One region of the Mesorhizobium sp. 113-3-3 genome, then DNA from elsewhere that is predicted to be linked to it. Evidence: predicted binding sites of a transcription regulator. Region 1 holds the regulator's gene; each other region holds the start of a gene.
What was found. The regulator PhoB, encoded in region 1, activates phosphate uptake and scavenging genes when phosphate is short. The targets are predictions, from matches to a motif close to TGTCATNNANCTGTCAT.
Positions count from the first base shown of each region.

Region 2: a site for PhoB is predicted at 4,632-4,648, ahead of phnF (phosphonate metabolism transcriptional regulator PhnF). Genes of this name have one in related genera too.
Region 3: a site for PhoB is predicted at 2,309-2,325, ahead of JG746_RS04220 (PhoX family protein). Genes of this name have one in related genera too.
Region 4: a site for PhoB is predicted at 4,980-4,996, ahead of JG746_RS23470 (acid phosphatase). Genes of this name have one in related genera too.

Region 1 is NZ_AP023243.1:1,534,905-1,542,379, forward strand. Features, by position in the region: gene pstS (phosphate ABC transporter substrate-binding protein PstS) at 1-114, shown strand, start outside; gene pstC (phosphate ABC transporter permease subunit PstC) at 181-1,164, shown strand; gene pstA (phosphate ABC transporter permease PstA) at 1,168-2,019, shown strand; gene pstB (phosphate ABC transporter ATP-binding protein PstB) at 2,016-2,819, shown strand; gene phoU (phosphate signaling complex protein PhoU) at 2,845-3,552, shown strand; gene phoB (phosphate regulon transcriptional regulator PhoB) at 3,572-4,261, shown strand; gene JG746_RS07440 (ROK family protein) at 4,274-5,524, opposite strand; gene xylF (D-xylose ABC transporter substrate-binding protein) at 5,794-6,834, shown strand; gene JG746_RS07450 (sugar ABC transporter permease) at 6,980-7,475, shown strand, end outside.
Region 2 is NZ_AP023243.1:1,855,485-1,862,959, forward strand. Features, by position in the region: gene phnL (phosphonate C-P lyase system protein PhnL) at 1-278, opposite strand, end outside; gene phnK (phosphonate C-P lyase system protein PhnK) at 281-1,057, opposite strand; gene JG746_RS09015 (alpha-D-ribose 1-methylphosphonate 5-phosphate C-P-lyase PhnJ) at 1,054-1,953, opposite strand; gene fosX (FosX/FosE/FosI family fosfomycin resistance hydrolase) at 1,950-2,369, opposite strand; gene JG746_RS09025 (carbon-phosphorus lyase complex subunit PhnI) at 2,366-3,478, opposite strand; gene phnH (phosphonate C-P lyase system protein PhnH) at 3,480-4,091, opposite strand; gene phnG (phosphonate C-P lyase system protein PhnG) at 4,091-4,552, opposite strand; gene phnF (phosphonate metabolism transcriptional regulator PhnF) at 4,674-5,423, shown strand; gene JG746_RS09045 (zinc-binding alcohol dehydrogenase family protein) at 5,439-6,455, opposite strand; gene JG746_RS09050 (ABC transporter permease) at 6,520-7,475, opposite strand, start outside.
Region 3 is NZ_AP023243.1:898,127-905,601, forward strand. Features, by position in the region: gene JG746_RS04205 (sensor histidine kinase) at 1-657, shown strand, start outside; gene JG746_RS04210 (response regulator) at 654-1,316, shown strand; gene JG746_RS04215 (hypothetical protein) at 1,495-2,115, opposite strand; gene JG746_RS04220 (PhoX family protein) at 2,389-4,392, shown strand; gene JG746_RS04225 (hypothetical protein) at 4,518-4,742, shown strand; gene JG746_RS04230 (flavin-containing monooxygenase) at 4,787-5,977, opposite strand; gene JG746_RS04235 (hypothetical protein) at 6,144-6,416, opposite strand; gene JG746_RS04240 (phosphatidylglycerol lysyltransferase domain-containing protein) at 6,415-7,452, shown strand.
Region 4 is NZ_AP023243.1:4,775,788-4,783,262, forward strand. Features, by position in the region: gene ileS (isoleucine--tRNA ligase) at 1-1,969, opposite strand, end outside; gene JG746_RS23460 (MipA/OmpV family protein) at 2,259-3,062, opposite strand; gene JG746_RS23465 (hypothetical protein) at 3,193-3,405, opposite strand; gene JG746_RS23470 (acid phosphatase) at 3,429-4,979, opposite strand; gene JG746_RS23475 (HdeD family acid-resistance protein) at 5,123-5,677, shown strand; gene JG746_RS23480 (bifunctional riboflavin kinase/FAD synthetase) at 5,679-6,659, opposite strand; gene JG746_RS23485 (TIGR01459 family HAD-type hydrolase) at 6,666-7,475, opposite strand, start outside.

The DNA of each region.
Region 1 (7,475 bases):
ACCGCCAAGGCGCTCGACTATGTCTCGATCCCCGACAGCGTCGTCGACCTGATCAAGGCTTCTTGGAAGGCCGACATCCAGGCCGGCGGCAAGCCCGTCTACGCCGGCGAGTAACATCCTCCAAAGGAGCGCCGCGCCCGCGGCGCTCCTTTTCCTTCAACTGAAAGAGCCGAGCTTGACATGAGCGCTGTCCAGGAAGCCTTGCCAGCCGTTAGAAGTTCGCGCGACGCCACCGTTCGACGGTTCGCGCTGACCGATTCGATCTTCCACGGAATGACCCGCGCCGCTGCCATATTGGTGCTGGTCCTGCTCGGCGGCGTAGCGATCTCGCTGGTAGCCGGTTCCTGGCAAGCCCTGTCGACCTTCGGCTTCTCCTTCCTGACCAGCGAGAGCTGGAACCCGGTGACGGAGAAGTTCGGTGCGCTGGCGCCGATCTACGGCACCATCATCACCTCGGCCATCGCCATCCTGATCGCCGTGCCGCTCGGCATCGGCATCGCCATCTTTCTCACCGAGCTTTGCCCGCGCCCGCTGCGGCGCCCGATCGGCATGGCGGTGGAATTGCTGGCCGGCATCCCGTCGATCATCTACGGCATCTGGGGCCTGTTCGTGCTGGCGCCGTTCCTGCAGACGACGGTGCAGCCCTTCATCATCAGCGTGTTCCACGGCGTTCCGGGCCTCAACGGCCTGTTCGCCGGTCCCCCCTATGGTATCGGCCTGCTGACCTCGGCGATGATCCTGGCCATCATGATCCTGCCGTTCATCACCTCGATCACCAAGGACGTCTTCGATACGGTGCCGTCGGTGCTGAAGGAATCGGCCTATGGCATCGGCTGCACGACCTGGGAGGTCACGCGCCGGGTCGTCATTCCCTATACCCGCATCGGCATCATGGGCGGCGTCATGCTGGCTCTGGGCCGCGCGCTCGGCGAAACCATGGCGGTGACCTTCGTCATCGGCAACGCGCACCGCATCTCGACGTCGCTGTTCGCGCCGGCAACGACCATCTCGGCGACGATCGCCAACGAATTCACCGAAGCCGTCGGCGATCTCTACACCTCCTCGCTGGTCGCGCTCGGCCTGATCCTGTTCGTTATCACCTTCCTGATCCTTGCCATCGCACGCTACATGCTGATGCGCATCGATGCCCGCACGGGAGCCTGACCGATGTCGACAGCCGCATCGCTTCACCAAAGCCGCAAGCGCAAGAATGGCGTGATGATGACGCTGTGCGTCGTCGCGGCCGGCATCGGCCTTGCCTGGCTGGCGCTGATCCTTGGCGCCTTGCTCTACAAGGGCCTGGCCGGCGTCTCGCTCTCGGTCTTCACGGAAATGACGCCGCCGCCCGGCGATGCCGGCGGCCTGCTCAACGCGATCTACGGCAGCATCGTGATGACCATCATCGGCATCATCGTCGGCACGCCGATCGGCGTGCTGGCCGGCACCTACATGGCCGAATACGGCCGCTTCTCGAAGCTCACCACGGTGGTGCGCTTCATCAACGACATTCTTCTGTCGGCGCCGTCGATCATCATCGGACTGTTCGTCTATGAGCTGATGGTGCGGCCGATGGGGCATTTCTCGGCGATCGCCGGTGCCGTGGCACTTGCCATCCTGGTCATCCCCGTCGTCGTGCGCACCACCGAGGACATGCTCAACCTGGTGCCGAACGCCTTGCGCGAAGCGGGCACCGCGATCGGCGCGCCGCGCTGGGTGGTCATCCGCTCGGTTGCCTATCGCGCCGCGCTTTCGGGCATCGTCACCGGCATATTGCTGGCGATCGCGCGCATCTCCGGCGAGACCGCACCGCTTCTTTTCACGGCGCTGAACAACCAGTTCTGGTCGAGCAATCTCAACGCGCCGATGGCCAGCCTGCCTGTCACCATCTTCCAGTTCGCTCTCAGTCCCTATGAGGAATGGCAGCAGCTGGCCTGGACCGGCGCACTCATCATCACATTGACGGTTCTCGCGCTCAGCATCTTTGCGCGCAGCCTGACCGGACGCAGAGAGGACAAATGAGCCAGATGTTGTCTCCAGACATGACGATCGCCGCCGAGGCGGTGACCAAGGCCAAGATCGAGGTCAAGAACCTCAACTTCTACTACGGCCAGTCGAAGGCGCTGAAGGACATCACGCTGTCGCTGCCCGAGCGCAGCGTCACCGCCTTCATCGGCCCTTCGGGTTGCGGAAAGTCGACGCTGCTGCGCGTCTTCAACCGCATCTACGAGCTCTATCCCAAGCAGACCGCCGAGGGCCAGGTGCTGCTCGACGGCCAGAACATTCTCGACCGCTCGCAGGATCTCAACCTGCTGCGCACCAAGATCGGCATGGTGTTCCAGAAGCCGACACCGTTCCCGATGTCGATCTACGAGAACATCGCTTTCGGCGTCAGGCTCTATGAGAAGATCAGCAAGGCCGAGATGGACGGCCGTGTCGAGCAGGCGCTGAAGCGCGCGGCGCTGTGGACCGAGGTCAAGGACAAGCTCAACGCCAGCGGCCTCAGCCTGTCGGGCGGCCAGCAGCAGCGGCTGTGCATCGCCCGCACCGTGGCGGTGAAGCCGGAAGTCATCCTGCTCGACGAGCCGGCCTCGGCGCTCGACCCGCTGTCGACCGCCAAGATCGAGGAACTGATCGACGAGCTGCAGGCCGACTACACGATCGTCATCGTCACCCACAACATGCAGCAGGCCGCGCGCGTGTCGAAGCAGACGGCCTTCATGTATCTGGGCGAACTGGTCGAATTCGACAAAACCGAGAAGATCTTCACGTCGCCTCGCGAGAAGCGCACGCAAGACTACATCACCGGCCGCTTCGGCTGATCGCACGCATACGAGGACCAGGATCATGGCCGAACACACAGTCGCAGCCTTCGACGAGGATCTCGGACAGATCAGCAGGCTGATCAGCGACATGGGCGATCTCGCCGGCTCGATGGTCGGCGGCGCCACCAAGGCGCTGCTGAATTCCGACAATGCGCTCGCCCAGCGCGTGGTCTCCGACGACGCCATCATGGATGCGCGCCAGCGCGAGCTCGACGACCGCGCCATCACGCTGATCGCCAAGCGCCAGCCTATGGCCGACGATCTGCGTCATGTCGTGGGCTCGATCCGCATGGCCGGCGATCTCGAACGCATCGGCGACCTTGCCAAGAACATTGCCAAGCGCGTCGGCACCGTCGGCCTCAGCTCCACGCCGCGCGACCTGTCGCATTCCATCGACGCCATGGCGCAGCTGGTGCTGATCCAGGTGCAGGGCGTGATCGAGGAATATGCGGCGCGCGATGCCGCCGCACTGGCGAAGCTGCGCGCCGACGACGAACGCATCGACGTCAAATACACCTCCGTCTTCCGCGAACTGCTGACCTATATGATGGAGGATCCGCGCAACATCACGGCCTGCACGCATCTGTTGTTCTGCGCCAAGAATCTCGAACGCATCGGCGACCATGTGACCAACATCGCCGAGAACGCGTACTATGTCCTGACCGGCACGCAACTGCCCGCCAACCGTCCAAAGCAGGACGAGACGGCGATGTCGGCGCCGGCGGCCTGAGCGCAGGGGTAACCAAGCGATGATCGCACCACGCATCATGGTGGTGGAGGACGAGGAGCCGCTCGGCGTGCTCCTCCGCTACAATCTGGAATCGGAAGGTTATCAGGTCGAGGTGGTGACACGCGGCGACGAAGCCGAAATCCGCCTGCAGGAGAACGTGCCCGACCTCCTGGTGCTCGACTGGATGGTGCCGGCGGTGTCCGGCATCGAACTCTGCCGGCGCCTGCGGATGCGGCCCGAGACCGAGCGGCTGCCGATCATCATGCTGACCGCGCGGGGCGAAGAAAGCGACCGTGTGCGTGGGCTGTCCACCGGCGCCGACGACTATCTGGTCAAGCCGTTCTCGACGCCGGAATTCATGGCTCGCGTCAAGGCGCTGCTGCGCCGCGCCAAGCCGGAAGTGCTGTCCAGCGTGCTCAAGGTCGGCGACATCGTGCTCGACCGCGAATCGCACCGGGTCTATCGCAAGAAGAGCGAGATCCGGCTCGGACCGACCGAATTCCGCCTGCTCGAATTCATGATGCGCCACCCCGGCCGCGTGTTCTCGCGCAGCCAACTGCTCGACAATGTCTGGGGCGAGACGATCTACATCGACGAACGCACTGTCGACGTGCATGTCGGCCGGCTGCGCAAGGCGGTCAACAATGGCCGCATGCCGGATGTCATCCGCACCATTCGCGGCGCTGGCTACGCGATCAGGGAAGATTGAAAGCGACCTGATTCAGGCGACGTTTTTCTTGGCGGCAAGGCCCGCTTTCGTTTGCACGCCCGGCGCGAAAATCTCCTGGTCGACGAAGGTCAGCGCGCGCATGGCACAGCCTTCGCGGATCAGCGGCAGCTCGTTCGGCTCGGTGTCGAAGGAGATCGATTTCGAGTGCTGGCCGCCAGCGGTCTGGGCGATCGCCTCGCGCAGTGCCGGCTCGATCAGGTCGAAGGCGGCGGCGCTGACGCCGACCATGGCGACGGGCGCGGGATCGATCAGCGCGAACAGGCTGCCGAGGCCGTAGCCAAGTGCCTCGCCGGCCTTGCGGTAGGCTTCGCGCTCGGGCCCGTCCCGTTCGCGTGCCGTGGCGGCCAATGCCCGCATCTGCGCGTCGCTGACATCGGCCACCGGCTCGGTGTCCTCGCTGAGCTGCCTGGCGTTGCGCCAGATGGCATAGTTGCCGGCATAAGCCTCGACGCAGCCACGGCGGCCGCAGCGGCAGAGCGCGCCGCCCGGCCGATGGATCATGTGGCCGAACTCGCCGCCCGAGGAATGGGTGCCGGTGAACAGCTCGCCCTTCAGCACCAGCCCCATGCCGATGCCGTGCGACAAAAGGATGGCGATGAAGTCGTCGCGGTAGCGCTCGGGATCGCGCCAGCGCAGCGCCACCGCCATCATGTTGCAGTCGTTTTCCATGGTGGCGGGGATGCCGAACTCGGCTTCGAGTATGTCGGCGAAGGCGATGTCGGTCTGCGGCGTGATCGGCGACCAGAGCATCGCCCGGGCTTCGGTGTCGGTGATGCCCTGGATCGCCAGCGCGATGCGGGCGACGCTGCGTACGTCGATGTCGGGATCCTCGAGCCGCCGTCGCACGATTGCCGTGCATTCGCCGATCAGCGCTTCGCGCGACATGGTCAGCGTGTCCAGCCGGCGCTGTTCCTCCGATATCACCTGGCCGGCATAGTCGATGACGGCGACGGAGAGGAAATTCAGCGACAGCACCACGGTCATGACAGCCGCGGCCTCCGGGTTGAGGCCAAGGCCGACCTGCGGCCTGCCGCGTTTGAGCGCGCCGGCCTCGCTCGGCTTGCCCTCGGCCAGGATGCCTTCACCGATCAGGTCGGAGGAAATCGCCGATATGGTCGAATGGCTGAGGCCGGTGGTCGCCGCGATCTCGGTGCGCGAAGGCCGGCCGGCCCGGCGCACGGCCGTGATCACCATGGCGCGGTTGCGCCGGCGCAGATCGTCGTGACGGATTCCGACCGACATGTTTTTCCATATCCTCCCGGTCGCCGCGGCTCCTCCGGTCCCTCGAACGCCGCGCGACACGGTCAAATACTGGCAGAAGCGGCCCGTCCTGTCATTTATTTATTCCGAGGCTCGAAAAAAATTCGGAAGGGCATCAAAATCCATCAGAATCGTTGTTGACAGCGTTCCGGTGTTAGACCAGTGTTTTTTCGAGGCTCGAAAAAATAGAGCCTCTGTGCCGGCCTTAGGGCCAGTTTGGTCGCGCCATACGCGGCGCAGGGAGGAATATTATGAAGAGATTCACAACCGCCATCCTGGCGGGTGTCGCCATGTCGCTGACGCTTGCGTCGGTCGCGCAGGCGAAGGACAAGGTCATCGGCGTTTCGTGGTCCAACTTCCAGGAAGAGCGCTGGAAGACCGACGAGGCCGCCATGAAGAAGGCCATCGAGGCCGCCGGCGACAAGTACATTTCCGCTGACGCGCAGTCCAATCCCGGAAAGCAGCTCACCGATGTCGAAAGCCTGATCTCGCAGGGCGCCAATTCGCTGATCATCCTGGCGCAGGATGCCTCGGCCATCGGCCCGGCCGTGCAGAAGGCGCTGGACGAAGGCATTCCGGTCGTCGGCTATGACCGCCTGATCGAGAACAAGGACGTCTTCTACCTGACCTTCGACAACAAGGAAGTCGGTCGCCTGCAGGCGAGCGCGGTGTTCAAGGCCAAGCCGGAAGGCAACTATGTCTTCATCAAGGGCTCGGGCGCCGATCCGAATGCCGACTTCCTGTTCGCGGGCTCGATGGAAGTGCTGAAGGCTGCCATCGACAGCGGCAAGATCAAGAATGTCGGCGAGGCCTATACGGACGGCTGGCTGCCCGCCAACGCCCAGAAGAACATGGAGCAGTTCCTGACCGCCAACGACAACAAGGTCGACGCGGTGGTCGCGGCCAATGACGGCACCGCCGGCGGCGTCGTCGCGGCGCTGACGGCGCAGGGTCTTGCCGGCACCGTGCCGGTTTCGGGCCAGGACGGCGACCATGCCGCGCTGAACCGCATCGCGCTCGGCACCCAGACCGTGTCGGTGTGGAAGGACGCGCGCGAACTCGGCAAGAATGCCGCCGAGATCGCCTCGCAGCTGGCCGACGGCAAGAAGATGACCGACATCGCCGGTGTGAAGGACTTCACGACGCCTGGCGGCAACACCGTCAAGTCGCTGTTCCTGACCCCGGTCGCCATCACCAAGGACAATCTCAACGTCGTCATCGACGCCGGCTGGATCAAGAAGGACGAAGTCTGCGCGGGCGTCGCCGCCGGCAGCGTCGCCGCCTGCAACTAAACGGCGCAAGATTGTTCGACATCGACGCCGCGGCCCAAAAGCCGCGGCGTTTTCCCAAGGGCTTCCCGCTTCAAATGACCGCGGAAAGCAAATAGCATCCATGTTCCGGCACCCGCGCCAGACGGTAAACCGGTGGGAGGATAGCATGACCGACACGACCTCTAATCAACCGGTCGGCAGCACTGCAGCGGACAGGGCGCGTGCATCCGAACTCAGCGCCGTTGGGCGGTTCCTCAAGGCGACCGAACTCGACACGCGCATGCTCGGCATGGTCGGCGCGCTGTTGATCATCTGGGTCGGCATCCATGTCCTGTCGGGCGGGCTTTTCCTGACGCCGCGCAATCTGTGGAACCTGTCGGTGCAGACCTCGTCGGTCGCGATCATGGCGACCGGTATGGTGCTGGTCATCGTCATGCGCAACATCGACCTCTCGGTCGGATCCGTCGAAGGCGTGATCGGCATGATCATGGGCGTGGCGCAGGCCGAATTCCTCATCCGCGTCGTCGGTTTCCAGCTTGGAAATCCCTGGCTCTGGATCATCGCGCTGGCCGCCGGCGTGGCGCTCGGTCTCCTGATCGGCGCATTCCAGGGCTTCATCATCGCCTATATGGAGGTTCCGGCCTTCATCGTGACGCTGGGCG
Region 2 (7,475 bases), 320 kb from region 1:
TGCCGGCGAACGGCGAGCACGGTGCGCGGGCTGGCAAGGGCGAGATCGATCAGTCCATCCTCGTGCCTGACGATGATCTGGCCTTCGTCGACGGCGTAGTTGCCGTAGAGCATCTTCAGGATCGAGCTCTTGCCGGCACCGGACGGGCCGCCGAGCACGGTGCATTCGCCGGCCTTGATCGAGAACGAGACACCGGCGACGACCGGCAGCTTGATGCCGTCGCGCAGATGCATGGTGAAGCTCTTGGCGACGTCGGAAACAACGAGGGGCGTCGGCATGATCAGACCTGCAGAATCGAGGAAACGAGAAGCTGCGTATAGGGCGCGCGCGGGTCGTCGAGCACGCGGTCGGTGAGGCCGCTTTCGACGACGCGGCCGTCCTTCATCACCATCATGCGCTGTGACAAAAGCCGCGCCACGGCGAGATCGTGCGTGACGACAATGGCCGCGAGGCCGAGATCGGTGACCAGCCCGCGCAACAGGTCGAGCAGGCGCGCCTGCACCGAGACGTCGAGGCCGCCGGTGGGCTCATCCATGAACACCAGCCGTGGACCGGTGACGAGGTTGCGGGCGATCTGCAGGCGCTGGCGCATGCCGCCGGAAAAGGCACGCGGCTCGTCGTCGATGCGGTCCTGCTCGATCTCGACGCGCGACAGCCAGTCGACGGCCGTGGCGCGGATCCTGCCGTAGTGCCGGTCGCCGACCGCCATCAGCCGCTCGCCGACATTGGCGCCGGCCGACACCGTCATGCGCAGGCCGTCGGCCGGGTTCTGGTGGACGAAGCCCCAGTCGGTGCGCATCAGGAAGCGGCGCTCGGCCTCGCTCATGCGGTAGAGCTCGCGGAACTGGCCGTCGCGCATGCGATAGCTGGCGGTGCCGGAAGACGGCAGGAGACGCGTCGACAGGCAGTTGAGCAGCGTCGTCTTGCCGGAACCGGATTCGCCAACGACTGCCAGGACTTCGCCCGGCCACAGGTCGAAGGAGACGTTGTCGCAGCCGACGCGCGAGCCGTAGAATTTGGAAAGCGCCGAGACGCGCAGCAACGGTTCGTCGGTCATTGTGCCGGCTCCATTTTTTCCGAGGCAGGATGGGTCTCGGGGGCAAGGTGGCCGCGATGGCCATCCGCCCGCCGCTTCTCGCAGTGATCGGTGTCGGAGCAGACGAACATGTGGCCGCCATGATCGTCGAGGATGACCTCGTCGAGATAGACATTCTCGGCCGCGCACAGCGCGCAGGGCTGGTCGAAGGTCTGGACCTCGAACGGATGGTCTTCGAAGTCGAGGCTGACGACATCGGTGAAGGGCGGCACCGCGTAGATGCGCTTTTCGCGACCGGCGCCGAACAGCTGCAGCGCGGGCGAGCGGTGCATCTTGGGATTGTCGAATTTCGGCGTCGGCGAGGGGTCCATCACATAGCGGCCCTCGACCTTGACCGGATAGGCATAGGTGGTGGCGATGCGGCCGTGCTTGGCGATATCCTCGTAGAGCTTGACATGCATGAGACCGTACTCTTCCAGCGCATGCATCTTGCGCGTCTCGGTCTCGCGCGGTTCGAGGAAGCGCAGCGGCTCGGGGATCGGCACCTGGTAGACCAGCACCTGGCCCGCGGTCAGCGGATGCTCGGGGATGCGGTGGCGGGTTTGGATGATGGTGGCGCTGGCGGTGTCGGTGGTGACAGCGACGTTGGCGACCTTCTTGAAGAAGGCGCGGATGGAGACCGCGTTGGTGGTGTCGTCGGCGCCCTGGTCGATGACCTTCAGCACATCGTCGGGGCCGATGATCGAGGCGGTGACCTGGACGCCGCCAGTGCCCCAGCCATAAGGCATCGGCATTTCGCGCGAGGCGAACGGCACCTGATAGCCGGGGATGGCGATGCCCTTGAGGATCGCCCGGCGGATCATCCGCTTGGTCTGTTCGTCGAGATAAGCAAAGTTGTAGGTGGCGATGTCGGTCATGATGCGACCTCAAATCCCTTGGCGTAGCGCGTCAGCCGCTCTTCGAGCGTGCCGGTGTGCAGTTCGAACATGTGGTTGTCGTCGTCGTAGAAATAGATCGAACGGCCTTCACCCTCGACGCGCGGACGCGGCGGGCGCATGTCGAGGCCTAGCCTGCCGACGCGCTCGGCATAGCGGTCGAAATCGGCGTCATCGATTTTGAAGGCGATGTGGTTGTAGCTGCGCTCCGGCAGTGCCTCGCCTTGCATGATGGCGATCCAGAGGTCACCGATCAGGAAGAATTTTTCGCGTGACAGCGAGAACTGCTCGGCGTCGCTGGCATAGACCTCGCGCGCGTCGAAAATTTCGGTCAGGATGGCGGTCATCCGGTCGAGGTCGCGGACGATGAAGGTCAGGTGGGACAGGCCTTCGATCATTCCGCTGCCTCCCGCTTCTCGTCGATCTTGGCGGGGTTTTCGCGTGCCTCGTATTCGGCGCGCATGCGCCGCACCAGGTCGAGTTCGGCCTGGAAGTCCACATAGTGCGGCAGTTTCAGATGCTCGACGAAGCCGGTCGCCTGGACGTTGTCGGAATGCGAGATGACGAATTCCTCGTCCTGGGCGGCGGCGACAATGTCCTCGCCGAGCTCGGAGGCGCGCAGGGCGCGGTCGCAAAGCGCCATGGCCATCGCCTTGCGCTCGCTCTGGCCGAAGACGAGGCCGTAGCCGCGGGTGAATTGCGGCGGCGCCTTGGCCGAGCCCTTGAACTGGTTGACCATCTGGCATTCGGTGACCCGCACCGTGCCGAGGGGGGCTGCAAAGGGCAGTTCGGGGACGTCGAGTTCCAGCTCGACCTCGCCGATGCGGATCTCGCCGACAAAGGGATGGTTGCGGGCATAGCCGCGCTGGGTGGAATAGCCGAGTGCCAGCAGGAAACCCTCATCGCCGCGCGACAGCGCCTGCAGGCGGATGTCGCGCGCCATCGGGAACTCCAGCGGCTCGCGGGTGATGTCGCCGGGAACATGATCCCCCGGCATCTCGCCGTCCGGTTCGATCAGCCCTTCGCGAGCGAGGATCGCCGAAACGCGTGGCATGGCCTGCGCTTCCGTCTCGCGCCGCAAGGGCTCGGCGACATCGGCGCCGGCGGCAAGCTCGGGGTCGAGAAGCCGGTGCGTGTAGTCGAAGGTCGGCCCAAGCAACTGGCCGCCGGGCAGATCCTTGTAGGTCGCCGAGACGCGCCGTTCGACCAGCATGGCGCCGGTGTCGATCGGCTTGGTGTAGCCGAAGCGCGGCAGCGTGGTGCGATAGGCGCGCACCAGGAAGATCGCCTCGATCATGTCGCCGCACGCCTGGACGATGGCGAGTGCTGCGAGTTCACGGTCATAGAGCGAGCCTTCGCTCATCACCCGGTCGACCCCGAGCGCCAGCTGCTCGACGATCTGGTCGAGGCGCAGTGCCGGCACCGAACGGTCGCCGCGCCGGCGGTCGGCAAGCAGGCTGTGGGCGTTGGCGATTGCGGCTTCGCCGCCTTTTACCGCGACATACATCTTACGCCCCCATCGTCTTGATGCGCGTGGTGCGCGGCAGGCAAGCTATGCCTTCCGGCGTAGCGAGGATGATGTCGACGCCGCGTGGAAAGCGCTGGATGTTCTGCTTCCACTGCTCGATGAAGTGACGCGGCATCTGCGCCGGCGCGATCGTGGCGCTGGTTTCGATGCCGGGGCCTTCGAGCAGCAGGGGAACGCCTGAAGTGAAATCGCTGACCTGCAGGATCAGGGTGGTCGAGCGGTCGGGATAATCCTGCGTTCCCTGAGAAAAGCCGTCGAGCGCCATCATCTCGGCAGGCGTGGCGACGAAGGCGAAATGCGCGTCGGCAGGCGTGTTGGCGAGCGGCGCGCCGGTGTGGAAGCCAAGCCATGAGCCGATCGCGGCGGAGGTGTGCAAGGCGGGGTCGAGCCAGAGCGGCGTGTCGTTGTCGCACAGCGCCAATGCCACGGCGCCAGCAGTTCCCGAGAGCGGCGCGGGTGGGCGGGCCAAGGCCGGCAAAGGCTGCACGCTGCCCGGCCTTGCCATCGCATCCATGACCGCGCGGAAGACTGTCTGGGCGTTGAACACCGGGTCGGCGAAGCCGCCCTCGATCGATTGCGCTGCGATATCCATCAGTCTTCTCCGCGAACCATGGTGAAGAAATCCACCTTCGTTGCCGCCGTCTCGGCGCGACGTTTTTCCTGGGCAGTGGCGAGCGCCGACCTCAAAGGCGCGATCAGCCTGGTCTCGACCTCGGCGCGTCGGGCAGGGTCCTGCCACAGCGCGTCGGCTATCGCCGCCAGCTTCGCCTTCTGCTTGTCGCGGCCAAGCGCGTAGCAATGGCCGACCTGTCCCGACGGCAACCGGACGGTAGCGCGGGTGACGGTCGCCTCACCGACATTGAACGGCGCGCCGCCGCCGCCGATGCGGCCGCGCAACGTCACCAGCCCGGTCTCGGGGCCGCGCAGCAGCTCGGCCTGCGAGGGCAGGCCGGCCTCGTTCCAGAGCCGGACGATGTCGTCGCCGCTCGCTTGCGCCAGCGTCGCCATGGCGGCCTTGCGTTCGGCCTGGTCGCGGGCTTCCTGTCCTCGCATCGGTAGCATTCCTCTTTGCTAAATTTGTCTATTGATATAGACAACTATACAAATTATACATACTACGTAGCGCGAGTCCATGACGGGTGGATGACAGGGGCCAGATGGACGGGGGCAATTCATGATCGGGCGACAGGAAGCCGACAGCATCGAGCGGCGCAGCGGCGTTTCGCTGTGGCGGCAGATTGCCGACAGGATCCTGCAGGCAATCGCCATCGGGGATTTGGCCGAGAATGCCGCGCTGCCGCCGGAGGTGGCACTGGCCGAGCGCTATGGCGTCAACCGTCACACGGTGCGCAGCGCCATATCGGCGCTTGTGCAGGAAGGGGTGCTGCGGGCCGAGCAGGGACGCGGCACCTTCGTCCTGTCGCGCAAGCGGCTGTCCTATCCGATCGGCGCGCGCACGCGCTTTTCAACGGGCCTGCAGGGACAGACCTCGGAACGCCACATCGTGCTGCTCGCCTCATCGGTCGAGCCGGCCAGCCAGCGCGTCGCCGAGGGACTTGGGCTGGTCAGGGGCGCCGAGGTGATCCGGCTGGAGACACGCGGTGAGGCCGATGGACGGCCTGTGTCACGCGCTGCCGGCTGGTTCGATGCCAGGCGCTTTTCCGGCATCGACAAGGCGATGGCGGAGACCGGCTCGATCACTGCGTCGCTGGCCCGCTTCGGCATAGACGACTATCTCAGGCAATCGACCGTGCTGTCGGCGCGCCATGCCGATGCGGCCGATCTCGTCGACCTCGACCTGCAGCCGGGCGCCATCGTGCTGGTCACGGTGGCCGTCAACACCACGCCCGACGGCCAACCGATCCAGTTTTCGGAGTCGCGCTTTCCGGCGGAACGGGTGGAGCTGAAACTGTCGGCGCTGTGAGCCGGCTTCTGCCGACTATCCGATCTCGATCACGGCCTTGATCAGGCCGGATTTCTCGTGCGCCCAGCGCGCGAGATCGCTGGGCGTGCCGGCAAGCGTGGTGCGGTGGGTGACGAGCTTGGCCAAGGGCACGGCGCCGTTGCGGATCGAGGTTGCGACATGGTCGAAATCGGCACGCAGTGCATTGCGGCTGCCGACCAGCGTCATTTCGCGCTTGTGGAATTCAGGGTCGGAGAAGACGATGTCGTCCTTGACGACGCTGACCAGCACCAGTGTGCCGCCATGCGCGACATGGGCGAAGGCCGACTGCACCGACCGGGTGTTGCCGGTGGCATCGAAGACCACGTCGAAGCCTTCGCCTGATGTCGCTTCCCTGACCAGGTCGGGCACCGCGCCACGTGACCCGTCGAGTGTCTGGAAGCCGAGTTCGGTTTCGGCGAAGGCGAGCCTTTCACTGCTCATGTCGAGCAGCGTTACGTCGAGCCCGGCGATGCGGGCGAAGATGGCGGTGCCGAGACCGATCGGGCCGGCGCCGATGACAAGCGCGCGGGCGCCGGGATCGGCGCGGGCGCGACGCACAGCGTGCGCGCCGATGGCCAGGAATTCGACGGCGGCGGCGTCGGCCAGCGACAGGCCATTGGCCGGATAGAGATTCTGCGCCGGGACAAGAATGCGTTCGCACATGGCGCCGTCGCGATGGACGCCCAGCACCTCGATCCTGACGCAGCAATTCGGTTTGCCGTGCCGGCAGGCGATGCATTTGCCGCAGGAGAGATAGGGGTTGATGACGACCGGTTCGCCAATGGCAAGGTCGACGCCCTCGCCCGTCTCGATCACGGTGCCGGAGACTTCATGGCCCATGATGCGGGGGTAGGCGAGGAACGGATGCTTGCCCTCGAAAATGTGGTAGTCGGTGCCGCAGATGCCGACATGGCTGACCGCGACCAGCGCCCAGCCGGCAGCGGGTGCGCCGGGCGCGGGGCGGTCTTCCAGGACGAGTTCCCCGGGCGAGCGGCAGACAACGGCTTTCATGTTTCAGTCCAGTTGGGTTTCCGACCCGTCTTCACGCCGGGCCGGAGATCGATTTCAGCAGTGGTCACTTGCCGCCGCGGCGGCGCAGACCGTCGAAATAGACGATGACGATGATCAGCACGCCGGTGATGATGCGCTGCCAGAAGGCGTTGACGTTGAGCAGGTTGGCGCCGTTGTTGATGGTGGCGAGAATGAAGGCGCCGAGCAGCGGGCCATGCACCGAGCCGACCGCGCCGAACAGCGAAGTACCGCCGATGACCGAGGACGCGATCGCCTGCAGTTCCCAGCCCTCGGCCTGTGTCGGGTTGCCGATGCCGATGCGCGAGGCCAGGAGCACGCCGACAAAGGCCGCGCACAGGCCCGACAGCGTGTAGGCCATGTAGATGGTGCGCTGGACATTGACGCCGGACAGGCGCGAGGCCTCGGCATTTGAGCCGACCGAGAAGAGGTAGCGGCCCCAGCGGCTGTGATGCAGGAAAATATAAGCCGGAATGCCGACCAGGATCACCATCCAGAACAGATTGGGCACGCCGAGGAAGGAGTTGCGGGAGAACTCCTGGAAGGCATCATTGTTGATGGAGATCGAGTTGCCGTTGGTCATCAGAAGGCCGATGCCGCGCAAGGACGTCAGTGTCGCCAGAGTGATGATGAAGGGCGGCAGGCCCATCTTGACGATGCCGAAGCCGTGGAACAGGCCGATCGCAACGCCGACCAGAAGCGTGATCAGGATGGCGAGGAAGACGGGTATGCCGGCATTGATCAGCATCGCGGCAATGACGGTGGCGAAGCCGACCACCGCACCGACGGACAGATCGATGCCGCCGGTGATGATGACGAAGGTCTGGCCGACCGCCAGGATGGCGATCATCGAACCCTGACGCAGAAGGTTCGAGATGTTGTTGGCCGAGGCGAAGCTCGATGTCGACAGCGACAAGATCACCCAGAGCAGCACCAGCAGCGCCAGCAGTGTCAGCCCGAACAGGGCGTTGTAATTGCGCTTGGGTTTTTCGGCAGGAATCG
Region 3 (7,475 bases), 640 kb from region 1:
GCCTTGCGGCAGCGTGTGCAACGGGCGTCCCGCCGGGCCACCGCCCTCAACGAACGATACCTGCGCCGGATCGGCGCCGACCTGCATGACGGACCGGCGCAACTCGTGGCCCTGGCGGCGCTGCGCATGGACAGCCCGGTATTCTCCGGCGACGGCAATTGGGGCGAAAACCGCGCGACCGAGGTCGCGATGATCCGCAAGACGCTGGAGGATGCGATGCGCGAAATACGCGGTATCTGCACCGGTCTCGTCTTGCCGCAGATAGAAACGGCCGCGGCAACGGACATATTGCGGCTGGCCGTCGATGAACATGAGCGCCGGACGGGAACGTCGGTGACGCTCACACTGCCCAGGCATTTGCCTGAACTCGGCGCTTCCGAGAAGATCAGCATCTATCGTTTCGTGCAGGAAGGGCTGAACAATGCCTATCGCCACGGGCGGGCCAAGGATCAGACGGTGCGGGCCGGGATGAAGAATGGCAGGCTTTTTGTCGAAGTGTCGGACGGCGGGCCGGGTTTCGACCCGGCGCGGGTCGACGGGTTGGGGCTCGCCGGTCTCAGGGAGCGGGTCGAAAGCATTGGCGGCCAGTTCGAGACCTTGACGGGAGCGCAAGGCACACGATTGGTGATCAGTCTTTCGGTCGAGGAGCAAGCATGATTGGGGCTATCCGTATCGCTATTGTCGACGATCATCCGCTGTTTCGCGAAGGCGTGACGCGCAGCCTGTCGGAGATCGGAGGTTTCGAGATCGTCGGCGAAGGCGCGACAGCGCAAGATGCCGAACGCATCGCCTCAACGGTGCGCCCTGACATATTGCTGCTCGATATCTCGATGCCGGGCGGCGGCCTGTCCGCGGTTGCAAGCATCCTTGCCGACCATCCCGCCCAGAGGATCGTCATGCTGACTGTCTCGGAGACCAATGCCGATGTAACCACGGCGCTGAACGCAGGCGTGCAGGGCTATATCCTCAAGGGTGTCGGATCGCGCGCGCTCGCCGACATCCTGCGCAATGTGGCGGCCGGCGAGAGCTATCTTTCGCCGGCGCTGTCGGCGCGGCTGCTTTCCGATCTCCAGTCCCCGCAAGCCACCAACGGCGTGACGGACCGGTTGCGGCAACTCACCGAACGGCAAACGGAAATCCTGCGGCTGGTGGCGGAAGGGCTCTCCAACAAGGAGGTCGCCTTGCGCCTGGAGTTGCAGGAGAAGACGGTCAAGCACCACATGACCGGGGTGCTGTCGAAACTCAATGTGCGAAACCGCACTGAAGCGGCGCTCATGATGCGCGAGTTGCGCGACCGGGACAGAAGCCGCTCTTAGAGCAACTCCAGGAAAGCGGTTTTTCCGGGAAAAGCGCGTAGCGCTTTCCCTGGGGAATTGCGTCAAAACAAAGAGCCAGGCCATTGCGGGACCGCGCGAGGCCCGGACAAGGAAATGTCACCTCCGCCGGGGGCGGCGGAGGTGACATGTGAAACCGGCCGTTGCCTGTTGGCCGGTTTCACAAGGCCTTTAGCCGGCTGACGTCGGCCGGCGTGGCTCGGCGGTCGATGATCGTGCGACCCAGCGCATCCTTCATCTTGAAACGGCCGTTCTCGATCTTTTCGGTGATGCCGTCGGGATGCGTGACGGTGATCTTGTTGCCGCTCACCTCGACCTTGTCGCCGGTCGAGACGTTGACATGGCTGACGCCATTGTCGCTCTGACCCTTGCCGGATGCCGAGTTGTCACCTTTGCCATCCGTTCCGGAATTGCCGCTGTTTCCATTCCCGTTGCCGCTGTTACCACCATTGCCGCCGCTGCTGTTACCGCCGCTACCACCGCCGCTGCTGCTGTTACCGCCGCTACCGCCACTGCTGCTGCTGTTACCGCCGCCGCTGTTACCGCCGTTGCCACCGCCATTACCGCCGCCGTTGCCACCGCCGTTACCGCCGCCGTTGCCACCGCCATTGCCGCCACCGTTACCACCGCCATTGCCGCCACTGGCGGCCTGTGCCGACGCGGCGTCGATTCCGGGGTTGGAGTGGTGCAGGGCAATTCGATAGGGAATGATGGTCAACGCCAGGGCAGCCGCCGAAACGAGCGTCAGCCGGCCACACCGGGCCGTGATCGATCCGTGCATCATGATCTCCGTCGATTGAGCCGGCGCGCCCACCCCAACGTTGCAACCCGCAACATCGCCGAAAGATGTATTGGCCGGAAGCGACCTCCGACCGTTGCGTTTGTCCTCCAGGACCTTTGCAAGCGCAAGGTTGGACTAAAGTCCGACATCACGGGTGACATCCGCCTCGCCCGGAGCGTCGGGGCAGGTATGATGTCACGAAAATGTGATCAGCCGGCTGTAGGGGTCGAAGGGCGACAAAAGCTCCAGCCACTCCAAAGCCAGAGGCCCCTCATGACCGAACATCGCTCCTCCGACACCCGATTCCGCACCAGCCTGCTCGAGGAAAACGACGGTCCGGCCATCAACCCCACCGAAAACCGCACCATGGGCGAGATCATCGCCGCGCGATTCTCACGCCGGGGGTTCCTGAAGGGATCGCTCGCCGTCTCGGCGATCGCCGCGACCGTCGGCCCGCTGGCCTTGACCGCCGCCGACGATGCCCGCGCCGCGGAAGGCTCGGCCTTCAAATTCGACGAGCTCCAGGCCGGCATCGACGACAGGCATCATGTCGCGCCGGGCTACGACGCCGACGTGCTGTTGCGCTGGGGCGATCCGCTGTTTGCCGATTCGCCGGAGTTCGACCCGACGAAACAGTCGGCTGAGGCACAGGCCAGGCAGTTCGGCTACAACAATGACTATGTCGGCTACATCGCGATCGACGGCTCGGCCGAGCACGGCCTGCTCGTGGTCAACCACGAATACACCAACCCGCATTTGATGTTCCCGGGCATCGTTTCGATCGTCGAGAAGGACGGGAAGACGAAGGCCGAGGTCGCCCCGCTCTCGAAGGAGCAGGTCGATGTCGAGATGGCGGCGCATGGCGGCACCATCGTCGAGATCCGCAAGCAAGGTGGCAAATGGCAAGTGGTGCGCGACGGCAAGCACAACCGCCGCATCACCTCGACCACCGAAATGGCGCTATCTGGTCCGGTCGCCGGCCATGATCGCGTCAAGACCAATGCCGACCCGTCCGGCACAAAAGTGTTCGGCACTTGCAACAATTGCGCCGGCGGCGTCACGCCGTGGGGCACCTATGTGATGGCCGAGGAGAACATCCACGGCTATTTCTCCGGCGAACTGCCGGAAGGCCACAAGGAAGCCGCCAACTACAAGCGGCTCGGCATTCCGGAAGGCGCCTATGAATGGGGCGCGCATTACGACCGGTTCAATCTCGCCAAGGAGCCGAACGAACCCAACCGCTTCGGCTGGATCGTCGAGGTCGACGTCAACGATCCGAATTCGACGCCGAGGAAGCGCACCGCCATGGGCCGCTTCAAGCATGAAGGCGCCGAATCGATCGTCGCCAAGGACGGCCGCGTCGTCTTCTATCTCGGCGACGACGAGCGCTTCGACTATGTCTACAAATTCGTCACCAAGGGCACGTTCAACGCCAACGACCATGCCGCCAACAAGGACCTGCTCGACGACGGCACGCTGCATGTCGCCAAATTCGCCGAGGACGGCACGGTGGACTGGCTGCCGATCGTCTTCGGCCAGGGGCCGCTGACGGCGGAAAACGGCTTTGGCAGCCAGGCCGACGTGCTGATCGAGACGCGGCGCGCCGCCGATCTGCTCGCCGCCACCAAGATGGACCGGCCCGAGGACATCCAGCCCAACGGGGTCAACGGCAAGGTCTATGTCATGCTGACCAACAATTCGAAGCGCAAGGCCGACCAGGTCGACGCCGCCAACCCGCGCGCCGAAAATGCCTTCGGTCACATCATCGAGATCACCGAGACCGACGGTGATTTCACCGCCGCAAAGGGCAAATGGGAGGTGCTTTTGAAATGCGGCGATCCCTCGGTTGCCGATGTCGGCGCCACCTTCTCGACGGCGACGACGGCCAATGGCTGGTTCGGCATGCCCGACAATTGCGCGGTCGATTCGGCCGGGCGCCTGTGGGTCGCCACAGACGGCCAGGGTCCGAAGGCCACGGGCCGCACCGATGGCCTGTGGGCGGTCGACACGGAGGGGGCCGCGCGAGCGACCTCAAAGCTGTTCTTCCGCGTGCCGATCGGCGCGGAAATGTGCGGCCCACTGTTTGCGCCCGACGACCAAACCGCTTTCGTCGCGGTCCAGCATCCGGGCGATGGCGGCGAGGATTGGGAAGGTTTCGGCCGCCCGTCCTACTATGAGGATCCGTCGACCCGTTGGCCCGACTTCAAACCCGACATGCCGGTGCGGCCCTCGGTCGTCGCCATCACCAGGCAAGGCGGCGGCAAGATCGCGGTTTGATATCCCGCGAGGCTATGCGTGGACGGGCTTCGGTGATCCCGAAGCCCTTCTTCTTGCATTCAAGCCTCGGGAAAGATTGGCAATTTACTGGTGGCGCCCTAGGTCGTTCTCAGGAGACCATCGCCATGTCGAAGTCAGTCTATGACCGCGGCCTGCTCAAGCCCGCCGACATCGCCAGGCTGCAGCGCGTCTTTGACGAAGCCTGCCTGCGGCGCGAGGCACGGCCCGATTCGCCGGAAGCACGCGAAATCGCCCTGAACCTGCTCGCGCTCCACAATGCCGGCATGGTCGACGAGGAGATGCTGACGGACGCCGTCGGTTTCCGCCGGCTGGAGCCGAAATCGGCGTGATGTCAAAAGCGGTCATATGCTTTTCGCGCGGATCTGCGATCAAATCAGCGTGAGGCGCCAGCTTGCTGGCGGCCGGCACCGGCGATCCGCCTGGCGATCGCCTTGCCCAATATGGCGGCATTGGCGAAGCAGCCGCGAATACTCGGCCGCATGCCGGTGAACCACAGGCCCGGCAGTTTCGGATCGGCCTCGCCGCCGTTGAAGAGCGGGACGCCCTTGCCGTCGAGCACGCCGAGATTGCCGACCATGCGCTCCAGCCCGGTGCGGTAGCCCGTCGCGGCAATGACGATATCGGGATCGATCAGGCTGCCATTGGCAAGGACCACGCCGTCGCGGCTGAATTCCCGTATCGCCGGCACCACGGTGATCTTGCCCGATTTGATGGCGTCGACCGCGCCGTCATCGGCGGCGATCGCAGTGTAGTCCGAGGTCAGGCGGCTGGCGCCGCCCGACGGCGCGGGCGGCATGCCGAATTTGGTGAGATCGCCGAAAACCAGGCGCTGCGTCGCGGCGATCGCCGCATCGGCGACGCGCAGCGGCAGCCGCGCCATGAGCGGCGAAAGCCGGTGCACGGCGATCTGGCCGATGCGCTTGGGCAGAAGGGCGGGGCCATTGCGGGCCGACAGCCAGAGAGAAGCCACATCCACACCGGCCAGATGATTGAGGGCGTCGAAGCCCGAATTGCCGGCGCCGACGACCAGCACCTTCTTGCCGGCATAGGAGTTCGCGTCGCCGAAATCCGCGGAATGGATGATCCGGCCCGCGAAGGCCTGCATACCCTTCCACTGCGGCGTGAAGGGCTCCTTGTCGCGGCCAGTGGCGACGACGACGTGACGCGCCAGGCGCGAGCCGGCGCTGGTGCGCACCGCCCAATGGTCGCCCCGGAACACGAGGGTCTCGACGGCGACGCCGAACTCCACCGGCAGCTGGTTCGCCTCGCGGAAATCGTTCATGTGGCGGATGACGACGCTCTTTGGTGGAAAGGCCGGCGTACCTCCGGGATAGGCAAGGCCGGGCAGCGCCGAGAGGTCGCGATGGGTGTTGAGATGCAGCTGCTGGTGTCGCCGATGCCAGGGCTCGGCAAGCCGGCTCTCCTTTTCCAGAATCGCCACCGGCACGCCGGCCTTGATAAGGGCCTGCGCGACCGCCAGTCCGGCGGCGCCGGCGCCAATGACGATCGCCGGCTCGACCGCCGTCATCTGCTCCGCCCTCTGTCTGGTTGTCGTATCAGCCATTCACTCTCAAAACCCATTCAACCGCCGCTGCATCCCGACAAGGTCGCAGGACGCTGTAACCGTTTGATCGCGCGCAGACCCATTCAGCGGATCGGTGCCGATCGCCTGGGCCTTGCGCCGGGCCGCGGTTGCGCACCAGAGCATCGCACCCACCTGACAACGCCCATCACGCAAATGCGGCCAAAACAACGACATGGCGCGCAATGCCCGCTTCTGTCCGAAACCATGCAGCCCTATATGGCATATCGGCGGCATCGGCGATAATCAGGTCGCGGCAATGTGATTGATTCGAGTTCCGGGCGCTGGCGGATCTCATTACCGACGCAGGAATTCGAAAGCGCAGCGATTTCGGCTTCCCGCGAAAAATCAAGGCGCCGTGGCGCGTCTTGCGTGCCGAAAGGCACGTCGCGTCACAGACGGCACGCGGAATCTCGACCATGCCCTCCTTGCGGATCTATTTCGACAAAATCCTCGAGCGTGCCTCGCCCAGGGTCGAGCGCCTGGCGCTGACGCATGTCGAACGCCTGGCGATGGTTCGCCGCCATGGCGACTTCTCGCTCGCCTATTCGACTGCCGTGCAGCACAAGCTTTCCTATTTTGGCGACGCCGACGGCTACATCGCCTTCGGCACCAAGATGAAACATCATTTCGCGCTTGGAGACCCGGTGGCGGCGCCCGCGCGGCGGCCTGACTATATCAGACGCTTCGTCGAGGCCGCCGGCGACCCGTGGTTCGTGCAGATCAGCGCGCAGACCGCGCGCGTGCTGGCCGGGCTCGGCTACAAGGTCAACCGGCTGGGCATCGACACCCGCCTTGTCCTGCCCGAGCATGACTTTTCCGGCAAGCGCAACGAGACCGTGCGCTATTCCGAGCGCTGGCTCTTGAAGAAGGGCTTTTCGTTCGAGGAAGACAGGCGGACGGTCTTCCTCGATGAGATCGCCCGGCTGTCGGAGAACTGGCGCGGCGACCGCATCGTCAAGCGCTGGGAAATGGGCTTTCTCAACCGGCCGTTCTACGATCAGCTCGGCACCGACATGCGCCGCTTCGTCCTGCACAGTCCCGATGGCGAGCTGATCGCGCTGCTCGATTTCGATCCGTTGTTTGCCGACGGCAAGGTCATCGGCTACACCACCGCCTTCAAGCGCAAGCACATCGATGCCTCGCCGCATGCCGAGATCGGCCTGACCAAATTCGCCGTCGACCGGTTTCGCGAAGAAGGCATCTCGGTGGTCACGCTCGGCCTGTCGCCGCTGGTCGACATCACCCCGAGCGGATTTGCCGAAAGCGATTTCTGGCGCGACACTTTCCAGCGCGCCTACTCTTCGCCATGGGTTAACCGCCGCAGGTTCAACCTGCAGGGCCAGGCGGCCTTCAAGCGCCGCTTCCATGGCATGGAAGAGCCGGTCTACATCGCTTTCCGCAAGGGGACCTATGTCGAGATGCTGGGCCTGCTGCGGCTGGTGAAAGCGATATAATCCCCGGCGCACGGTCCTGGCCA
Region 4 (7,475 bases), 3.2 Mb from region 1:
CCATGGTGAAGCCATGGGTGACGACGGTGTCGTAAGGCGCCCTGCCCCTTGTGCCGCAGCTTTCGAGCAGCGAGGAGTGGAACCAGCCGCGATGCTGGTCGGACCCTTCGAGATAGACGTCGGCCGGCCATTTCAGGTCGGGACGGTCCTCCAGCGTGAAGACATGCGTCGAGCCCGAATCGAACCAGACGTCGAGGATGTCCATCACCTGCTTCCATTTGGAAGCATCATGGTTGCCGAGGAAGCGTTCCTTGGCGTTCGCCGCGAACCAGGCATCGGCGCCCTCTTCCTCGAAGGCGTCAATGATGCGCTGGTTGACCGCCTCGTCCTTCAGAACGTTGCCGTCCTCGTCGGCGAAGACGGCGATCGGCACGCCCCAGGCGCGCTGGCGCGACAGCACCCAGTCGGGGCGCTCCTCGATCATGGCGCGGATGCGGTTCTGGCCGGCGGCCGGCACGAAGCGGGTATCATCGATGGCCTTCAAGGCGCGACTGCGCAGCGTCGTGCCGTCGCCGAGGTCCTTGTCCATGTAGACGAACCATTGCGGCGTGTTGCGGAAGATCACCGGCTTCTTCGACCGCCAGGAATGCGGGTAGCTGTGTTTCAGGCGGCCGCGCGCGAAGAGCGCGTTACGCTTGATCAGCTCGTCGATGACCGCCTGGTTGGCGTTTCCCTTCTTGCCATTGTCGTCGATGACACGCGCGGCCCCGCCCTCGCGATCCGGGCCGAAGCCAGGCGCGTCCCTGGTGAAGAAGCCGGCATCGTCGACGGTGAAGGGGATGACGGTGTCGATGCCGCGTGCGCGCAGCTGGGGCGCGGCGTCCATCCAGGCGTCAAAATCCTCGCGGCCGTGGCCGGGCGCGGTGTGGACGAAGCCGGTGCCGGCATCGTCGGTCACATGCTCGCCCGCGACCATCGGCACCGGGAACTCGTAACCGCCGCCGAGACCCTTGAAGGGGTGCGAAAGCACAAGATTTCCGAGCTGTTCGGCGCTGACGTCGTGAAGACGCTTCAAGGTGACCTTGGCCTTGGCCTGGCTGTCCTCGGCCAGGGCGTCGGCGAAGATCAGCTTCTCACCCGGCTGCGGGCCAAACGCGTTCTCGGCCGCCGTCACCTCGTAGAGGCCATAGGCAACGCGCGGCGAATAGCTGACGGCGCGGTTGCCCGGGATGGTCCAGGGCGTGGTCGTCCAGATGACGACATGGGCGTCCAGCAGATCCAGCGACCGCCCGCTGAGGTCCGGATTGAGTTCCGCCGGCTGCCCGTCCACGACATTGGCGACGACGAGGTTGGCCACCGGAAACTTTGCCCAGATCGTGTCTGACTCATAGTCCTGGTACTCGATCTCGGCCTCGGCCAACGCGGTGCGCTCGACGACGCTCCACATCACCGGCTTCGAGCCGCGATAGAGCTGGCCCGACATGGCGAATTTCAACAGCTCGCCGGCGATGCGCGACTCGGCGTGGAAAGCCATCGTCGTATAGGGATTCTTGAAGTCGCCGATGACGCCAAGCCGCTGGAACTCACCGCCCTGCACGGAGATCCAGTGCGCGGCGAATTCACGGCATTCCTTGCGGAATTCGTTGACCGGCACCTCGTCCTTGTTCTTGCCCTTGGCGCGGTACTGCTCCTCGATCTTCCATTCGATCGGCAGGCCGTGGCAGTCCCAGCCGGGCACGTAGTTGGAGTCGTAGCCGCGCATCTGGAACGAGCGGGTGATGACGTCCTTGAGGATCTTGTTCAGCGCATGGCCGATATGGATGTTGCCGTTGGCGTAGGGCGGGCCGTCATGCAGCACGTATTTCGTGCGGCCGGCGGCACTCTCACGCAGCTTGGCGTAGAGGTCCATGTCCTGCCAGCGCTTGACCAGCACCGGCTCCTTCTCGGGCAGGCCGGCGCGCATCGGGAAATCCGTCTGCGGCAAATAAAGCGTCTTGGAATAGTCGATCGTTTCAACAGTGTCGGTCATTGATCTGCCATCTGCGTAGCCCCGTCGGCACAAAGCCCGGGCGTTGAGGTCTTTGATTGACGCCTATCGTTTTCCCAAAACCGGACCCACTTTTGGGCGATATGCGTCGATGTTCTGAAAAAAGCGCGAGGGGCGCGCGCGAAACTCCCGGCGGTTCCGGCGGCGCTCAGGCCACCCGGAACACCGGGCCAGTAATTCGTATCGCGATCGCGAAAAGGCGCGAAAAGCTCATCATGGCGTGGCTTTTAGCGGAGATGGACGCAGGAATAAAGCGTCTCGTTCGATTCGCCTACATCTTGAAGTCGAAGCGATAGGTGGTCGACACACCGACCATGAACTGGTTGCGGTCGCCGCGCTCCCTGACCAGGCTGGAATCGGCCGCCGGCCCCTCCAGGCGCGAATATTCGCCGAACAGGCTGGCGGTCATCGGATCGGTCACCTTCCAGGTCACCGCGCCGCCGAAGCCGACGGATTTCAGGCCGCCGCCAGGATTGTACTGGCTCAGGCCCGAGGCCACGGCTTCCTGCGCATTGACGCCATAATAGGCGTCGAAATAGTTGGCCGAAGCGAAGGACACGCGCGGGCCGCCCGAAATCCTGACGGTTGGGGTCACATCGTAGAAGGCGTCGGCGGCGATATCGGCGACAAAGCCGTTGTGAGCACGGATGCCATGCCGCAATTCGGCACGCGCGCGCATCCAGTCCGTCGGATAGAATTCGAAGAAGCCTCCGACTTCGCCGCCCCAGCGGACAGGATCGAGCCCCTTGAGCTCATCGTCACTGCTGCGCGAAAACAGGAACTTGCCGGTCAGGCCGGCGCGAACGCCGCCATCATCGACCAACGCCAGCGAAATGTTGTCGTTGCGCGAAGTGAAGCGTGCCTGGGGGCCGGCCTTGCCCAGGGATATGATGGGCTGGGCGCTGAGCATGTATTTCTTGCCGCCCTCGAAATTCGGCGCGACAAGGCCAGTGGCGCCAACCGTCAGATACCAGTCGCCGGACAGCCAGCCCAAGGGACCGTCACCGGCCTCGGCCGCGGAGGCGCCCAGCAAGGCGGCGGTCAGAAGCAGCGGAATCGCCCGGACAATACGCATCGATACCCCTTACGCGAAACACGCCGGAACAAACACCCGGCATCGCTCAAGCCATGGCGCCAGTTCGGTAAAATTTGACTTAACATCCGTAACAGTTGCGTCGGCCAACCTTGTGTCCGGCCACGCCGGATCAGGCGCGGCGCGGCGCGGTCGGCAGGTCCAGCAGCCCTCTCACGGTCTTGCTGCCCTTGCCCGCAATGCGCACCGATCCGTCGTCGCCCACCTCCACCGTCGCACCGTTGGCAAAGCTTAGCGACCAGCCGTCGCCCCTGGCGTTGCGGCGGCGGTCGGTAAGCTCGATACCGGCAGCGGTGACAAGGGCGACGATCCCGTCAGCGTTCATCGCTTTCCTTCCGACACGGGCCTTCAATTGAGGTCGAGCCCGGTGGTAAGATCGCCGAGCGGCGGTTCACCATGCACCGCAACGGCCCTGTCGCGAACCACGATGCCGTGCAGCACCGGCAGTTCGAAGCGCTCCGTGATGAAGCGCAGGATCGAAGTCGTGTCGTAGGGCGTCTGATCGACATAGCCGTGCTTGGCGAAGGGCGAAACGATGATGGCGGGGACGCGTGAGCCAGGCCCCCAGCGGTCGCCCTTGGGCGGAGCTACGTGATCCCAGATGCCGCCATTCTCGTCATAGGTGACGACCACCAGCATATGCGGCCATTGCGGGCTTTTCTCCAGATGGGCGACGACGTCGGCGATATGGCGATCTCCGGCTTGGATGTCGGCATAGCCGGAATGCTCGTTGAGATTGCCCTGCGGCTTGTAGAAGGAAACCTGTGGCAGGGCGCCGTCGTCGATCGCCTGGATGAAGCTAACGCCGCCCAGCCCACCGTCACGCAGATGTTCGCGCCTGGCTTCGGTGCCGGGCGCGTAATTGGCATAATAGTTGAACGGTTGGTGGTGGTACTGGAAATTCGGAACCGGCGCGTTGTTGCCATGGTCGAGCGTGTACTGCCAGGCGCCCGAATACCATGCCCAGGTGACGTGCTTGAGGCTAAGCATGTCGCCGATGGTCGGCTCCGTCTGGGGCGGCAGCGTGGTGGGCTTGGACGGATCCGCAAGGAGCCTATCGCCGCCAGGCGCCGGATCGTTGCCGCTCGGTTGGTAAGGCGGCTGCATCGTGTTCACCGCGTGGAAGTCCGGCGTCAGATTGCCATCGGAGACAAATTTCGGAATGCCGTCGCGCGCCGATTTCGGCGAATTGTCGGCGATCTTCAGCGCTGTGCCGCTATCATCCGTCACCGAAATCGATGGTTTGGCCGGGCTCTTGTCGGCATCGGCGTAGTAAGGCGCGCAAGCGCAGATCAGCCATTGGTGGTTGAAAAACGAGCCGCCGAACCCACCCATGAAGAAATGATCGGCCAGCACGTATTTCTGCGCGACCGCCCACATGTCGGTCTTGGAAGCGTCCCAGTTGCTCATCGGCATGGCGCCTGAATCGGCCCAGGCAACGAACATGTCGTTCTTGCCGCCGTTGATCTGCATCTGGTTCTGGTAATAGCGATGCCAGAGATCGTGCGTCGTGACGCTGAGCGGCACGTTGAAACCCTTCGGGTCGTTCACGGTGAACGGCGCGTTTGGAAGGTGCTCGGTCATCGCCTGCGTCACCGGCGGCGTGACGCCCTTGGCGGTCAGCCCGTCCCACACCGGCGGCAGTTCGGACAGCACCGAGCCGTCACGGTCGCGCTGCTGCAGGCTTTCCTGGCTGGCTTTGTCGATGCCTTCGGCACCGGGAAAATGGCCATAGAGATTGTCGAAGGCGCGGTTCTCGGCGAAGATGACGACCACCGTTTCTATCTTGGCGATGCCATCCGGCGGATCGCCGGGCTGTGCTGCGAGTGCGCAAGCCGCAGTGGCAGCGAACAGGGCGAGAGTTGAGGAAAACAGGGCGAGTCCGTGGGATCGCTTCATTGTCATACCTCCCTGATGCAAAGCCGGATGACACCAGCTTCGCGGCGCCTTTGCAATAGCCACCGCGCTGGACGGGTAGTGCCATTGGGATTACCTTCCTTTCAACCGCAGGATGCGCGGCCAGATGTGAAGGGAGACGGATCATGACCTTGCAAGGCGATGCCCTGAAAGACGCGATCGGCCGGACGCGGGACAAATGGGGATGGTTTGTGGGGCTCGGCGTGCTTTTGCTGATCTTCGGCGGCATTGCCTTTGGCAATCTGTTCATCGCCACGGTCGCCTCGGTCTATGTCGTCGGCTGGCTGATGCTGATGGCCGGCATCATCGAGATCCTCCATGCTTTCGGGGTAAAGACCTGGAGCCGCTTCTTCTACTGGCTGCTCAGCGGGCTGCTTTACGCCATCGCTGGCTTCTTCGCCTTCGACAATCCGCTGCTGGCCTCGGCGGTGCTGACCTTCCTGCTGGCCGTTGCGCTCGTCGCCTCCGGCGCGCTGCGGGCCTGGGTCGGCTACAGCCACCGTCCGGAACAGGGCTGGGGCTGGATCGTCGCGGCAGGCCTCATCAGCGTGCTTGCCGGCCTGATCATCGCCATGGGTTGGCCGGTCAACAGCCTGTGGGTGCTCGGACTGTTCCTGGCGATCGACCTGATCTTCCAGGGCTGGAGCTTCATCGCGATCGGACTGGCGCTGAAAAAGTAAGTCAGAAAGCAATGGCCGCGTCGAGCTGCGAAAGCGGCTTGACGCCGGCGAGCAGCGCACTCGCCTCGGCTTCATCGCGCTTCATCTGCACCACCAATGCATCGAGGCCGTCGAATTTGATCTCGCTGCGCAGGAAGCCGAAGAACGAGACCTCGCAGGTCTCGCCGTAGAGATCGCCGGAAAAATCGAAGACGAAGGTTTCCAGAAGCGGCGCGCCATTGTCGTCGACGGTCGGGCGCCGGCCGAAGCTGGCTACACCATCATGCAACGTGCCGTCGGCGCGGCGGAAGCGGACGGCATAAATCCCTTCCTTCAGAGTCGCTTCCGGTGAAAGCCTCATGTTGGCAGTAGGAAAGCCCAGCGTGCGGCCGAGCTGCTGGCCGCCGATCACTTCAGCCTCGACCGTGAAGCGATAGCCGAACAGGCCGGCAGCCTCGGCCACCTCGCCATCGCAGAGCAAAGCCCGGATCCGGCTTGACGAAACCACCTCCGCGCCCTCGTCGCGAAAAGCGTCGACGAGCGTGACGCCAAAGCCATGGCGTTCGCCGGCCGCCATCAGATAGGCCGGTCCGCCCTGGCGGTCCTTGCCGAAATGGAAATCGAACCCGGTCACGGCGTGGGTGATGCCGAGCGTCCTCTCCAGCACGCCGGTGACGAAGGCTTCCGCCGACAGCGCGGCAAAGTCGCGCGTGAACGGTTGCTCGACGAGCGCGGCAAAGCCCAGCAAGGACAAGAGCCGCGCCTTCATCGGCGGCGGCGTCAGCACGAACAACGGCATGTCGGGCCTGAAGACCTTCCGCGGGTGCGGTTCGAAGCTCAGCACCAGGGCCGGCACGTCACGCCGCACAGCCTCGGCCAGCGCCCGTTCAAGCACCGCCTGATGGCCACGGTGGACGCCGTCGAAATTGCCGATCGCGACAACGCCGCCACGCAAGTCGGCGGGCAGTGGCGCCGTCGCGGTGAGATGCTGGAAGCCTACCATCACCACCTACTGCAGTCTGACCATGACGGCCACGGGACGATAGCCGTGCCGCTCCAGGAAGAGCCCGAGCTTGGCCGGATCCGGCCGGGATGCATCGCCGTAGTCGCGGGCATGGATGCCGCCGGAGACATAGAGAACGTCGAAACCATTGTCGGCCGCGCCCTTCACATCGGTCATCATCCCATCGCCGATGGCCAATATCCGGGAACGCTCGACCGGCCGGCCAAGCACCTCCGCCACCTCCTTCATCGCGAGATCGTAGATCGGTGCGTAGGGCTTTCCCGCGATCAACGTGCGGCCGCCGAGCTGGGCATAGTCGCGCGCCAGGGCGCCGGCGCACCAGATGATGCGCTCGCCCCGCTCCACCATGATATCGGGATTGGCGCAGATGAACGGCAGGTTCCTGGCCCGCAACCGGCGCAAAAGGTCGGTATAATCCTCAGGCTTCTCGACCTCGTCATCGAACAGTCCGGTGCATACGACGCCGGCGGCCTCGAATTCCTCGACGAGCTCGACATCGAGACCGTCATAGAGGGTGAGATCGCGGTCGGCGCCGATGTGGAAGATCTTGCGTGGACCTTCGGCGATCAGGTCGCGGGTCACATCGCCCGAGGTCACGACACGGTCGTAGGCTGACGGCGGAACACCGATCACACTCATCTGGGCCACGACATCGGCGCTGCGGCGTGGCGAATTGGTGATGAGAACAACGGGAATACCGGCAGCCCTTGCCCTGGCCAGCGCCGCCGCGGCCGCCGGAAAATGCCATTCGCCATTGTGCACCACGCCCCAGACATCGCAAAGAATTGCCGAATA